Regions from separate parts of the Rhodococcus koreensis genome, predicted to be linked through region 3. Evidence: riboswitches for the same ligand, from Rfam matches in the RefSeq annotation. Region 3 holds a riboswitch; each other region holds the start of a gene.

Region 1 (3,266 bases), 4.7 Mb from region 3:
CTGACGCAGCGACGGCGCAGGGTCGAGCACCTTCAGGCTCAGCGCCTGGGGTCCGCGTCGACCGGCGGCCATGCCGAACTCCACACGCTGACCGGCCTTGAGGCCCTCGACGCCCTCGGGAAGAGCGGACGAACGCACATAGACGTCCTCCCCCTCCTCCTGCGACAGAAAGCCGAAGCCCTTTTCGACGTCGTACCACTTCACCTTGCCGGTCGGCACCGCGTTCACCCGCTCATCACTTGGAGTGCAGTTGGTTGCACTTGGTATTTGTTGCACTTGGTATGCAAAACAGCGCGCCCCACCTCTGGTGCGGGACGCGCAGTGCCCACAGTCTACCTTGCAGACACCCCCTCCGGCATTCGGGTTTCCAGGCACTATCGTTGCTGGTGTGGCCCACGAATCGACTCCTTCGAGCACACCTCACACACCCCGGAGGGGCGACGGACTCCTGCGGGTCGCGCTCGCTCTCTTCGCGATCGGCTTCGTCGCGATCGTGGCGATCTTCCTGACCCCGGTGCTCTCCGATTCCGAACCGGGTCTCGTTCTCTACCTCATCGCCCTCGCCTGCCCGATCGGATTCCTGCTCGGAATCGTCGCGGCACTGAGGCAGGGCAGACGCTCGCGCTGACACACCCGATCACCGAGGCATTCCCAACCACCGAGGGGACGATCATGAGAATTCTGCTCAACATCATCTGGCTGGTCTTCGGCGGTCTGTGGCTGGCGCTGGGGTACTTCGTCGCCGGAATCCTGTGCTTCATCCTGATCATCACGATCCCGTTCGGCATCGCGTCGTTCCGCGTCGGCGTCTACGCGCTGTGGCCGTTCGGGAAGACCGTGATCGACAAGCCGACGGCCGGTGTGGCCTCGCTGATCGGCAACGTCATCTGGTTCATCATCGCTGGTCTGTGGCTCGCGATCGGGCACGTCGTGACGGCAATCGCCATGGCGATCACGATCATCGGGATCCCGCTCGCCGTCGCGAACATCAAGATGATTCCCATCTCGCTGATGCCCCTCGGCAAGGACATCGTCGACGCACCGCAGTGATGTGAGCTTCCTCACATAACGACCCGGTAACGGAAGGGCAACGGGACGGCGATACGCACGTCTCGTCGCCACTAGCTGGGAAGAGTCCCGGCGCGCCCAATGAGGCCCCGCAACAGGCGAAGACACTCCGCGTTATCAAATGGTGACACTGCGGCCTCGGCCCGTTACCGTCGTCACCGGCCGATGAAACATCGGCCACGTCCGGCCCGCCGCGCCAAACCTCGTCCCGCGGGTACCGGAGTCCCGACGAAGCATTCCAGGGACGAGGACGGGGGACCCAAAGTCCTCCAGGGAACGCAAGTTTCCAGACGGACACCGGTCCGAATGTGCCTCGCACAGTCGGATCTTGGGGTGAAGCCAGACCCTCTCCAGCCAGGAGAGGCGAGGCCGGGCGACCTCTCAGCCCGAACCCGACAGCTGACCTCGCAGGCGCGTGTGGAGAGGATCTCTACCACTATGAGCGGACGCCATCGCAAGCCCACCACCACCGGCCGCACCGTCGCCAAGGTCGCCGTCACCGGCGCCATCATGGGCGTCGCCGGAGCAGCCTTCTCGGGCACCGCGAACGCGGCACCCGACTCCGACTGGGACCGCCTCGCGCAGTGCGAGTCCGGCGGAAACTGGGGCATCAACACCGGAAACGGCTTCCAGGGCGGACTCCAGTTCTCCCCGAGCACCTGGAACGCACACGGTGGAACCCAGTACGCAGCCACCGCCAACCAGGCCTCGCGTGAACAGCAGATCGTCGTCGCCGAGAAGGTCCTCGACTCCCAGGGCTGGGGCGCATGGCCGTCCTGCTCCTCGAGCCTCGGCCTGAGCAGCGCACCCACCCAGCGCACCACCCCCGCCACCGTGCCCGAGGCGCCCGCGGCGCCTGCCCTCCCCGACATCACGGGCGGCGTCCCCAGCACCAGCGGCACCTCGCAGTACGCCGGCGCCGTCGACAGCGCGATCGAGGCCGTCAAGGCCCAGGGCATCGCGATCGATCCCCAGATCCTGCAGCTCATCGACGCGAACAAGGGACTGCTCCCGCAGTAATCCCCGCAACTCACAGAAGAGGGGCCCTGCACCGATCCGGTGCAGGGCCCCTCTTCTGTCGCATGGTCAGCGGTTGATCACCGTGTGCGGGTGCGCGTACGGCAACGACTCCGCCGGCAACGGGAACTCGGTGTCCTCGCCGAACGGGGACAATCCGCCCGCACGGGTCGACGACAGTTCGGTCACGGCGTGATCTCCATCGGCGGTTTCGGGCCACCCTGGATCCACATACTGCTTCTTCGAATTGTTAGCCACGGTGCCATTTTGACAGGAGCATTCGGCGACGTACAGCCCAGGTCTCTAATCTGATAGTCGATGACCGACACCGACGACACCATCGCGAGCACCAACGGCACCGCAGTCTCCCCCCGCGGCGCCGCGACGCTCGCGGACTGGCTGGCCGCGCGCAGCGACGCAGAACTGACGGATCTGCTCCGCAGGCGCCCCGATCTCGCGGTCCCGCCGCCGGCCACGATCGTCGTCCTCGCCGGCCGCGCCGAGCAACGGGCCTCGGTCGCCCGGGCGGCCGACAACCTCACGTCCCTGGACTTCGGTGTCCTCGAACTCCTGGCGCTCGAGCGCGCCGACGAGGTGCCCGTGCCCCGGGCCACCCTGCAGGAGGCGGTGGGGTCGCGGGCGACGAAGAAGACCGTCGACGCCACCCTCGACGGCCTGCGGTCCGTCGGGATCGTCTGGGGCGACAAGACGACGCTGCGGATCGTTCCCGCCGTCGTGGCCACCATCCCGTGGCGCGTCGGACGAAGCGCCGAACCCGTCGAGACGCTCGACGAGGCCGGGATCACGGCGGCGCTGGCGGGACTGCAGACCGCCGAACGGGACATCCTCGAGACCCTGGCGAAGTCGAGTTCGATCGGGCGGACCCGGGACGCGGCTCCCGGGACACCCCCCGACCGTCCCGTTCAGCGGCTCCTCGCCGCCGGGCTGCTGCGGTGGATCGACGACGAGACCGTCGAATTGCCGTTCCAGGTGCGGCAGGTCCTGCGTGGGGAGGCCGTCTTCGACCCCACCTCGCTGGCCGCACCCGGTGTGACGGGCCGCAAACACAAGCCGGCCGACATCAACGCCGCCGCCGCGGGTGAGGCTCTCGAACTGGTCCGCCACTGCGAGGACGTCGTCAAGGCGCTCGGCGAGATCCCGGCACCGGCTCTGCGGGCGGG
Region 2 (3,266 bases), on a different replicon from region 3:
TGGACGAGGTTGGTCGAGCCGATGGTGTTGGGTGGGAGCCCGGCGCATCCGTGCGCAGAAACGATCAATCGGAGACCGACCTCCGCGAAGGGCTTACCCCGACTGCGCCTCGCCCCCGCCCCCGCAACGATCACCTCAATCGAGTGGTGCGCCAAAATCGTTGGCAGGCAGTTATTTTCGATTGCCGGTGACAATTAATATGTAAACTAGACTGCTCCGTATTTCATCAGATGCATCATTTCCGGGCACTCAACGGCCATGCCTGGTAGCTGACCTCCGTGGGGGAATCGTGCATTTCGTTGTCGATGCGTGTTCGATCGGCTTACCGTGAGCATGGTCCGCGTCCGCCGGGGACTCATCCAGAGGAGGAGCGATGACTGCGAAGTTCGAGCTGTTCAAGGACACCGCCGGCCAGTTCCGGTTTCACCTGAAGGCGGCTAACGGCGAGATCATCGCGGCCAGCCAGGGCTACACCTCGAAGGCGGCGGCTCAAAACGGGATCGACTCAATCAAAGCCAATGCGGCAACGGCTCCAACCGCGGACCTAACCTGACCTGAACGGACGCATGCCTTGCGCTGACGGGAACGCTCCGGTGGCAGGCTATTCGGTTCGGGCGGCGCAGACCCAGCACCCCTCGGTCCGCCACAAAGGGAAATCGTCTCGCATACACCCGGATTATCGACTTACTCAAACCGGATACGAACATTCGCCGTGGAGGCTCCGCCGATGCCGTTTTCGCGAGCAGCGTTGTCAGGTGGTTCTCGTAAAAGTTGAGGTCCTGGCGCTGCGGTAGGACCTTGACGTCGTGCGCGATGCCTACCACGGTTCCATTGTCAGCAACGCCAATGAGAAGGACACCCCTGATCAGCACCCATACCCAACTGCTGACCCGACGACACACGAGGGGCCCTGCACCGGATCGGTGCAGGGCCCCTCTTCTGTGAGGCGCGGGGGATTACTGCGGGAGCAGTCCCTTGTTCGCGTCGATGAGCTGCAGGATCTGGGGATCGATCGCGATGCCCTGAGCCTTGACGGCCTCGATCGCGCTGTCGACGACACCGGCGTACTGCGCGGTGCCGCTGGTGCTGGGGACGCCGCCCGTGAGGTCGGGGAGTGCCGGCGCCGCGGGGGCCTCGGGCACGGTTGCGGGGGCGGTGCGCTGGGTGGGTGCGCTGCTCAGGCCGAGGCTCGAGGAGCAGGACGGCCATGCGCCCCAGCCCTGGGAGTCGAGGACCTTCTCGGCGACGACGATCTGCTCTTCACGCGAGGCCTGGTTGGCGCTGGCCGCGTACTGGGTGCCACCGTGCGCGTTCCAGGTGCTCGGGGAGAACTGGAGTCCACCCTGGAAGCCGTTTCCGGTGTTGATTCCCCAGTTTCCGCCGGACTCGCACTGCGCGAGGCGGTCCCAGTCGGAGTCGGGTGCCGCGTTCGCGGTGCCCGAGAAGGCTGCTCCGGCGACACCCATGATGGCGCCGGTGACGGCGACCTTGGCGACGGTGCGGCCGGTGGTGGTGGGCTTGCGATGGCGTCCGCTCATAGTGGTCGAGATCCTCTCCACACGCGCCTGCGAGGTCAGCTGTCGGGTTCGGGCTGAGAGGTCGCCCGGCCTCGCCTCTCCTGGCTGGAGAGGGTCTGGCTTCACCCCAAGATCCGAGTGTGCGAGGCACATTCGGACCGGTGTCCGTCTGAGAACTTGCGTTCCCTGGAGGACTTTGGGTCCCCCGTCCTCGTCCCTGGAATGCTTCGTCGGGACTCCGGTACCCGCGGGACGAGGCTTGGCGCGGCGGGCCGGATGTGGCCGATGTTTCCTCGGCCGGTGACGACGGTAACGGGCCGAGGCCGCAATGTCACCATTTGATAACGCGGAGTGTCTTCGCCTGTTGCGGGGCCCCATTGGACGCACAGAGACCCCTCCCAGCTAGTGGCAACGAGACACGGGTATCGCCGAGCCGTTGCCCTTCCGTTACCGGACCGCTATGTGAGGAAGCTCACGCCACCGCGGTGCGTCGACGATCTCCTTGGCCGGTGCCCTGAGCGGAGATGGAGATGGGTGGGATGAGTGGATCCGACACTCAGGGTCCGATCGGTGGGCGCTGTGCGTCTTCGGCGCGGCGATGGCCCGGTAGACCATGAAGCGGGCGACATTGAACAGCTGCTGGGGGAAAGGCTTTGCGATGGAGGGGATGGGGCGCAGGGCGTGCGAAACTCCCGGGCCGGCCATTGACCGGTCCTGGCTCTGCGGGCCACCTCAGGGCAGCCGCGCTCCCGCAGGAAACCCAGGACGAGAGCGCTGAATTCGTCGGTCCGCCGGTACACACTCCCACATCGGTCGTGCTGCACGCCCCGGAGAAGTGCTACTCGATGTGCCCGGACGAGCCGATCTCGGCGGATACCTCGTCGAGGCGGCGTTTGGCCCTCTCCAGCCGGCCCTCGAGTTCGAGGACTTCCACCACTAACTCGTCCCGCTCGGCCAGCCGGCGGGCAAGCTCGTCTCGAGGGGATTTGGTCTTCATCCATTCACGGTACGCCCAGGTCACCGACCGATGCCTGGCCCAGGATCGCCCGCGTTGCAGCCCTCCCACGGTGTTGTTGCGCGGCGCGACGCACCCGCCTGGGTCCCGTAGGGTGAACCGGCCAATGATGCCGAACCGTAATGGAGAGACAGATGAGGCAGATCGGTAGCGCCGGAGAACGAGACCTCCAGCATCGGTACGGCACCGTCGAGCGTGCCGCCCGGTTCTATGCCGAACAGGTGCTCGACCATCTCACTCCGGCCATGATCGATTTCGTCGGCCGCCAGGAGATCGCGTTCGTCGCCACCGCGGACGCGGCCGGCGAATGTGACAACAGCCTGCGCGCCGGCGCACCCGGATTCCTGCACGTGATCGACCCCAAAACCCTCGCCTACCCCGAGTACCGAGGCAACGGGGTGATGGCCAGTCTCGGCAACATCGCCGAGAACCCGCACGTCGGACTCGTGCTCGTCGATTTCGTCCACGATCTGATCGGGCTGCACATCAACGGCGCGGCGCGGATCGTCGAGGACGACGTGCTGCGCTCCGAACTCCCGGATCTACCGGGCGACTGCGCGCCGGGACGAATCCCGCAACGGTGGGTGATGGTGGAGGTCGAAGAGGCATACATTCACTGCCGCAAGCACATTCCCCGCATGGAGCCCGTTCCGCAGCACCGGGACTGGGGAACCGACGAAGCGAAACGCAAGGGCGGTGACTACTTCGACGCGAAAGACACCCAGCGATACGAC
Region 3 (3,266 bases):
GTGTCGCGGTCGTGGACGGACGCGGGGCAGCGCCCGAGCTCGCGGGGCGGGCACTGCGCACCGTGCGCCCGTCCCTTCGGGATCCGGCTCGTGCAGGTGCGGAGAATGCAGTACTCGGCGAGGACGTCGGCGACGTCGGCGGCGGTCGAGCGGGACCGGAACGGACCTAGCGAATCGGCGGCCGGGGTCCGCACGACCGACAGCCGGGGGAAGGCCTCCGCGGTGAGCGTGATCCACCAGCCGCGCTTCGGGTACTTGGACCGCCGGTTGTACGGCGGGGTGTGGGCGGCGAGCAGCCGGAGCTCGCGCACACCCGCCTCGAGAGCATGCGCGCATTCGACGTGGTCGATCCGGGTGGTCAACGCGACCATCTCCTTCATCCGGCCGCGCGTCTCCGAGCCGGTGAAGTAATTGCGCACCCGGCGGCGCAGATCCGTCGCCGTGCCGACGTAGAGGACCTCGTCGGACGGCCCCCGGAACAGGTAGACGCCGGGCGAACGGGGGAGATGACTGGCGAGCGTGCGTTTGGCCCGCTGGTGCGAAGAGACGTCGGGAAGGTAGTCGACGAGCTCGGTGAGACTGTGCACTCCCTGGTTGCCGACCCGGGCGATGAGGGCGTGCAGGACGTCGACGGTGGCGCGGGCGTCGTCGAGGGCCCGGTGGGTCGGGGTGGTTCCGACGTCGAACAGCCGGGCGAGCGACGACAGCTTCACGGACGGCGCCTCGTCGCGGGTGAGGACCCGCCGGGCCAGTTTGACCGTGCAGAGCACGGTGAACTTGGGCCAGGGGGTGTCGGTGGCCGACGCAGCGGCCTTGAGGAAGCCGGTGTCGAAGGGGGCGTTGTGGGCGACGAGCACCGCTCCGCGTGCGAACTCGAGGAACGCGGGCAGCACGCGCTCGATGCGCGGTGCGTCGATCACCATCGCGGTCGTGATGCCCGTGATCTCGACGATGTGCGGCGGGATGGACCGTCCCGGGTCGACGAGGGTGGCCATCTCGGCGATCACCTCGCCGCCGCGGATCTTCACGGCGCCGATCTCGGTGATGGCGTCCTCGCCCGGCCGCGCTCCGGTGGTCTCGAGGTCGACCACCACGAACGTGGTGTCCCGCAGCGGGGTGTCGAGCTCGTCGAATCTCAACTGTTCGGGTACGCCGGGGACACTCACGGCTCAGAGCGTATGGACGGGCACCGACAGACCCGCCCGGGAGGCTCGGAGAGACGAGGATCACACTGCCCGTGTGCGGGCCGCGGCGGCGGGTGGAGCGACGGTCGGGCGCGCGACCCAGAACGGGGGTTCCGGGGGTGCGGGGGCCGAGGGCGGCGGGTCCGGTGCAGTTGTCGGGCAGCGTCCGCGCCACCCCCGTTGAACAGCGGGAACGCGGAGCCTGACACGCCCGGAGGGTCGCGGGGCTACGCGAAATGTCCACTCCCGCTGTCGAAAAGCGAACGGAAACATACCGCTTGTTATCGAGTCGTTACCGAATGTGGGTACCGCGCGCCCGCATGCCTCGAAACGGCGCAAACGGACACTTTCCGCGTGTTCCGGTCGACACCGGGGTATTCCATTTCGTAACCTTCCTGAGACCTAGCGGAGTCTCGCAGCCTCAACACCGGGGCAGCATCGCTAGTCACCGCCTAATCGGCCACTCGCGAGAGCGGTCGTACCGGGAACCCAAGTTTCTACTGGGGTGAATCCCGCCGGGACGTCCTCACGCACCGGTGGGTAGGGCTGATCTTCCCAGCCCGAACCCGTCAGCTAACTCGGTCGGCGGATGAATGGAAGAAACGGAGTACCCCTTTCGTGGCGTCACAAGTTTCCAAGCGGAATGTGCGACGGGCAGTCGTCGCCGGCGCGCTCGCAGTCGGAGCGCTCACCGCTACCGCGGCCCCCGCGGCCGCAGACCCCATCACCATTCCCGGTGTCGGAACCTTCGAGATCCCGGGTGTCGTCATCCCGCAGATCCCCGGTGTCCCGAACCTGCCCGCGCCCCCCGCGCCGGGCAGCACCGCAGGTGACAAGGCCGTTCAGGCCGCTCAGGCGAAGCTCGGCTCGCCGTACGTCTACGGCGCCGCAGGTCCCAACTCGTTCGACTGCTCCGGCCTGGTGCAGTGGGCGTTCAAGCAGGCCGGACTGAACCTGCCGCGCACCAGCTACGCGCAGGCGGCCGCCGGTACCCCGGTGTCGCAGTCCGATCTCCGCCCCGGCGACGTGATCTCCTTCTACGGCGGCTCGCACTCGGGCATCTACGCCGGCAACGGCAACGTGATCCACGCCTCCACCGAGGGGCAGCCCGTCAAGTTGGCGCCCATCGCGTCCATGCCTTTCGACGGGGCACGCCGCTACTGATCCACGCGCGAGGCGAGGCATCCACCGAGTCGAGGGCGGGGATGCACGGGGTAGCTTCGTAGGATCTCGCACGACCACCGAGGGTGGGTTCGAATCACGATTCGAACCCACCCTCGATGTCGTTGCGCCCCAGGCAGACAGCGTGTCGTTCACCCGCCCGGTGGTCCCCGCCACCCCCGTCGTGACATGGGTGGACACACACGTATGTCATTCCGTAACCTAACCGAGACCTTGCGAAGTCTTGCCGCGCCAACCGGGCGGCAACGCGGGGTCACCACCTCTTCGGCATTCCGCGGTCGCATCGGCCGGGGAAATTCCTGAGCCGCGCATCGGACAACCGACCCGGCGGGTGGAGATCGACGATCGGAGAACCGCATTTCCGTGGCCTCACACAAGATGAAGCGCTCCCTGGGCAGCGTGCTGACAGCCGGAGCGCTGTCGGTGGCACTCGTGTCGCTGCCCTCGATCCCGGCGGGTGCGGACCCGGTCACCACCAACCCGACCGAGACGCTGACGAAGCTCGGTGACCTGTCCCGGCAGTCCGAGCAGACGTCGGAGGCCCTCCACAACGCGCAGATCGATCTCGAGGCCAAGCAGTCGGCCCAACGCGATGCGGACGCCCGGCTCGCGGCCGACCAAGGTGTGCTCGACGAGGCCAACGCCCGCGTCGCCGTCTTCCAGCCCGTGGTGAACAAACTCGCCACTGCCAACTACCAGGGCGCCCGGACCAATCGCCTGTTCGCCGTGATGGTGAGCGACTCACCGCAGCAACTCCTCGACCAGATGTCCGCTCTGGACGCCATCTCCAACGACACCCGCAATCAGGTCGCGCAATTCCAATCGGCCACGTCGGACGCCACCAAGGCGGCCGAGGCGTCGAAGCAGTCCGCGGATTCCGCGCGGGCGGCCACCGAGCAG

The links. A riboswitch is a leader RNA that binds a small molecule or an ion and turns the genes downstream of it on or off. The one in region 3 is predicted to bind cyclic di-AMP.
Region 1: it holds a riboswitch for cyclic di-AMP, as region 3 does, so the genes downstream of both, JWS14_RS27400 (transglycosylase family protein) here and JWS14_RS05845 (NlpC/P60 family protein) in region 3, are expected to answer to the same signal.
Region 2: it holds a riboswitch for cyclic di-AMP, as region 3 does, so the genes downstream of both, JWS14_RS48365 (transglycosylase family protein) here and JWS14_RS05845 (NlpC/P60 family protein) in region 3, are expected to answer to the same signal.

What each region holds. Positions count from the first base shown of each region.
Region 1 is NZ_CP070609.1:5,967,958-5,971,223, reverse strand. It holds gene JWS14_RS27415 (cold-shock protein) at 1-219, opposite strand, end outside; gene JWS14_RS27410 (hypothetical protein) at 389-628, shown strand; gene JWS14_RS27405 (YccF domain-containing protein) at 673-1,050, shown strand; cyclic di-AMP (ydaO/yuaA leader) riboswitch at 1,285-1,498, shown strand; gene JWS14_RS27400 (transglycosylase family protein) at 1,507-2,088, shown strand; gene JWS14_RS27395 (hypothetical protein) at 2,155-2,343, opposite strand; gene JWS14_RS27390 (helicase-associated domain-containing protein) at 2,404-3,266, shown strand, end outside.
Region 2 is NZ_CP070611.1:378,200-381,465, reverse strand. It holds gene JWS14_RS48370 (YegP family protein) at 374-553, shown strand; gene JWS14_RS48365 (transglycosylase family protein) at 957-1,538, opposite strand; cyclic di-AMP (ydaO/yuaA leader) riboswitch at 1,547-1,760, opposite strand; gene JWS14_RS48360 (hypothetical protein) at 2,356-2,514, opposite strand; gene JWS14_RS48355 (pyridoxamine 5'-phosphate oxidase family protein) at 2,667-3,266, shown strand, end outside.
Region 3 is NZ_CP070609.1:1,278,813-1,282,078, reverse strand. It holds gene JWS14_RS05850 (DEDD exonuclease domain-containing protein) at 1-1,166, opposite strand, end outside; cyclic di-AMP (ydaO/yuaA leader) riboswitch at 1,624-1,788, shown strand; gene JWS14_RS05845 (NlpC/P60 family protein) at 1,803-2,348, shown strand; gene JWS14_RS05840 (C40 family peptidase) at 2,730-3,266, shown strand, end outside.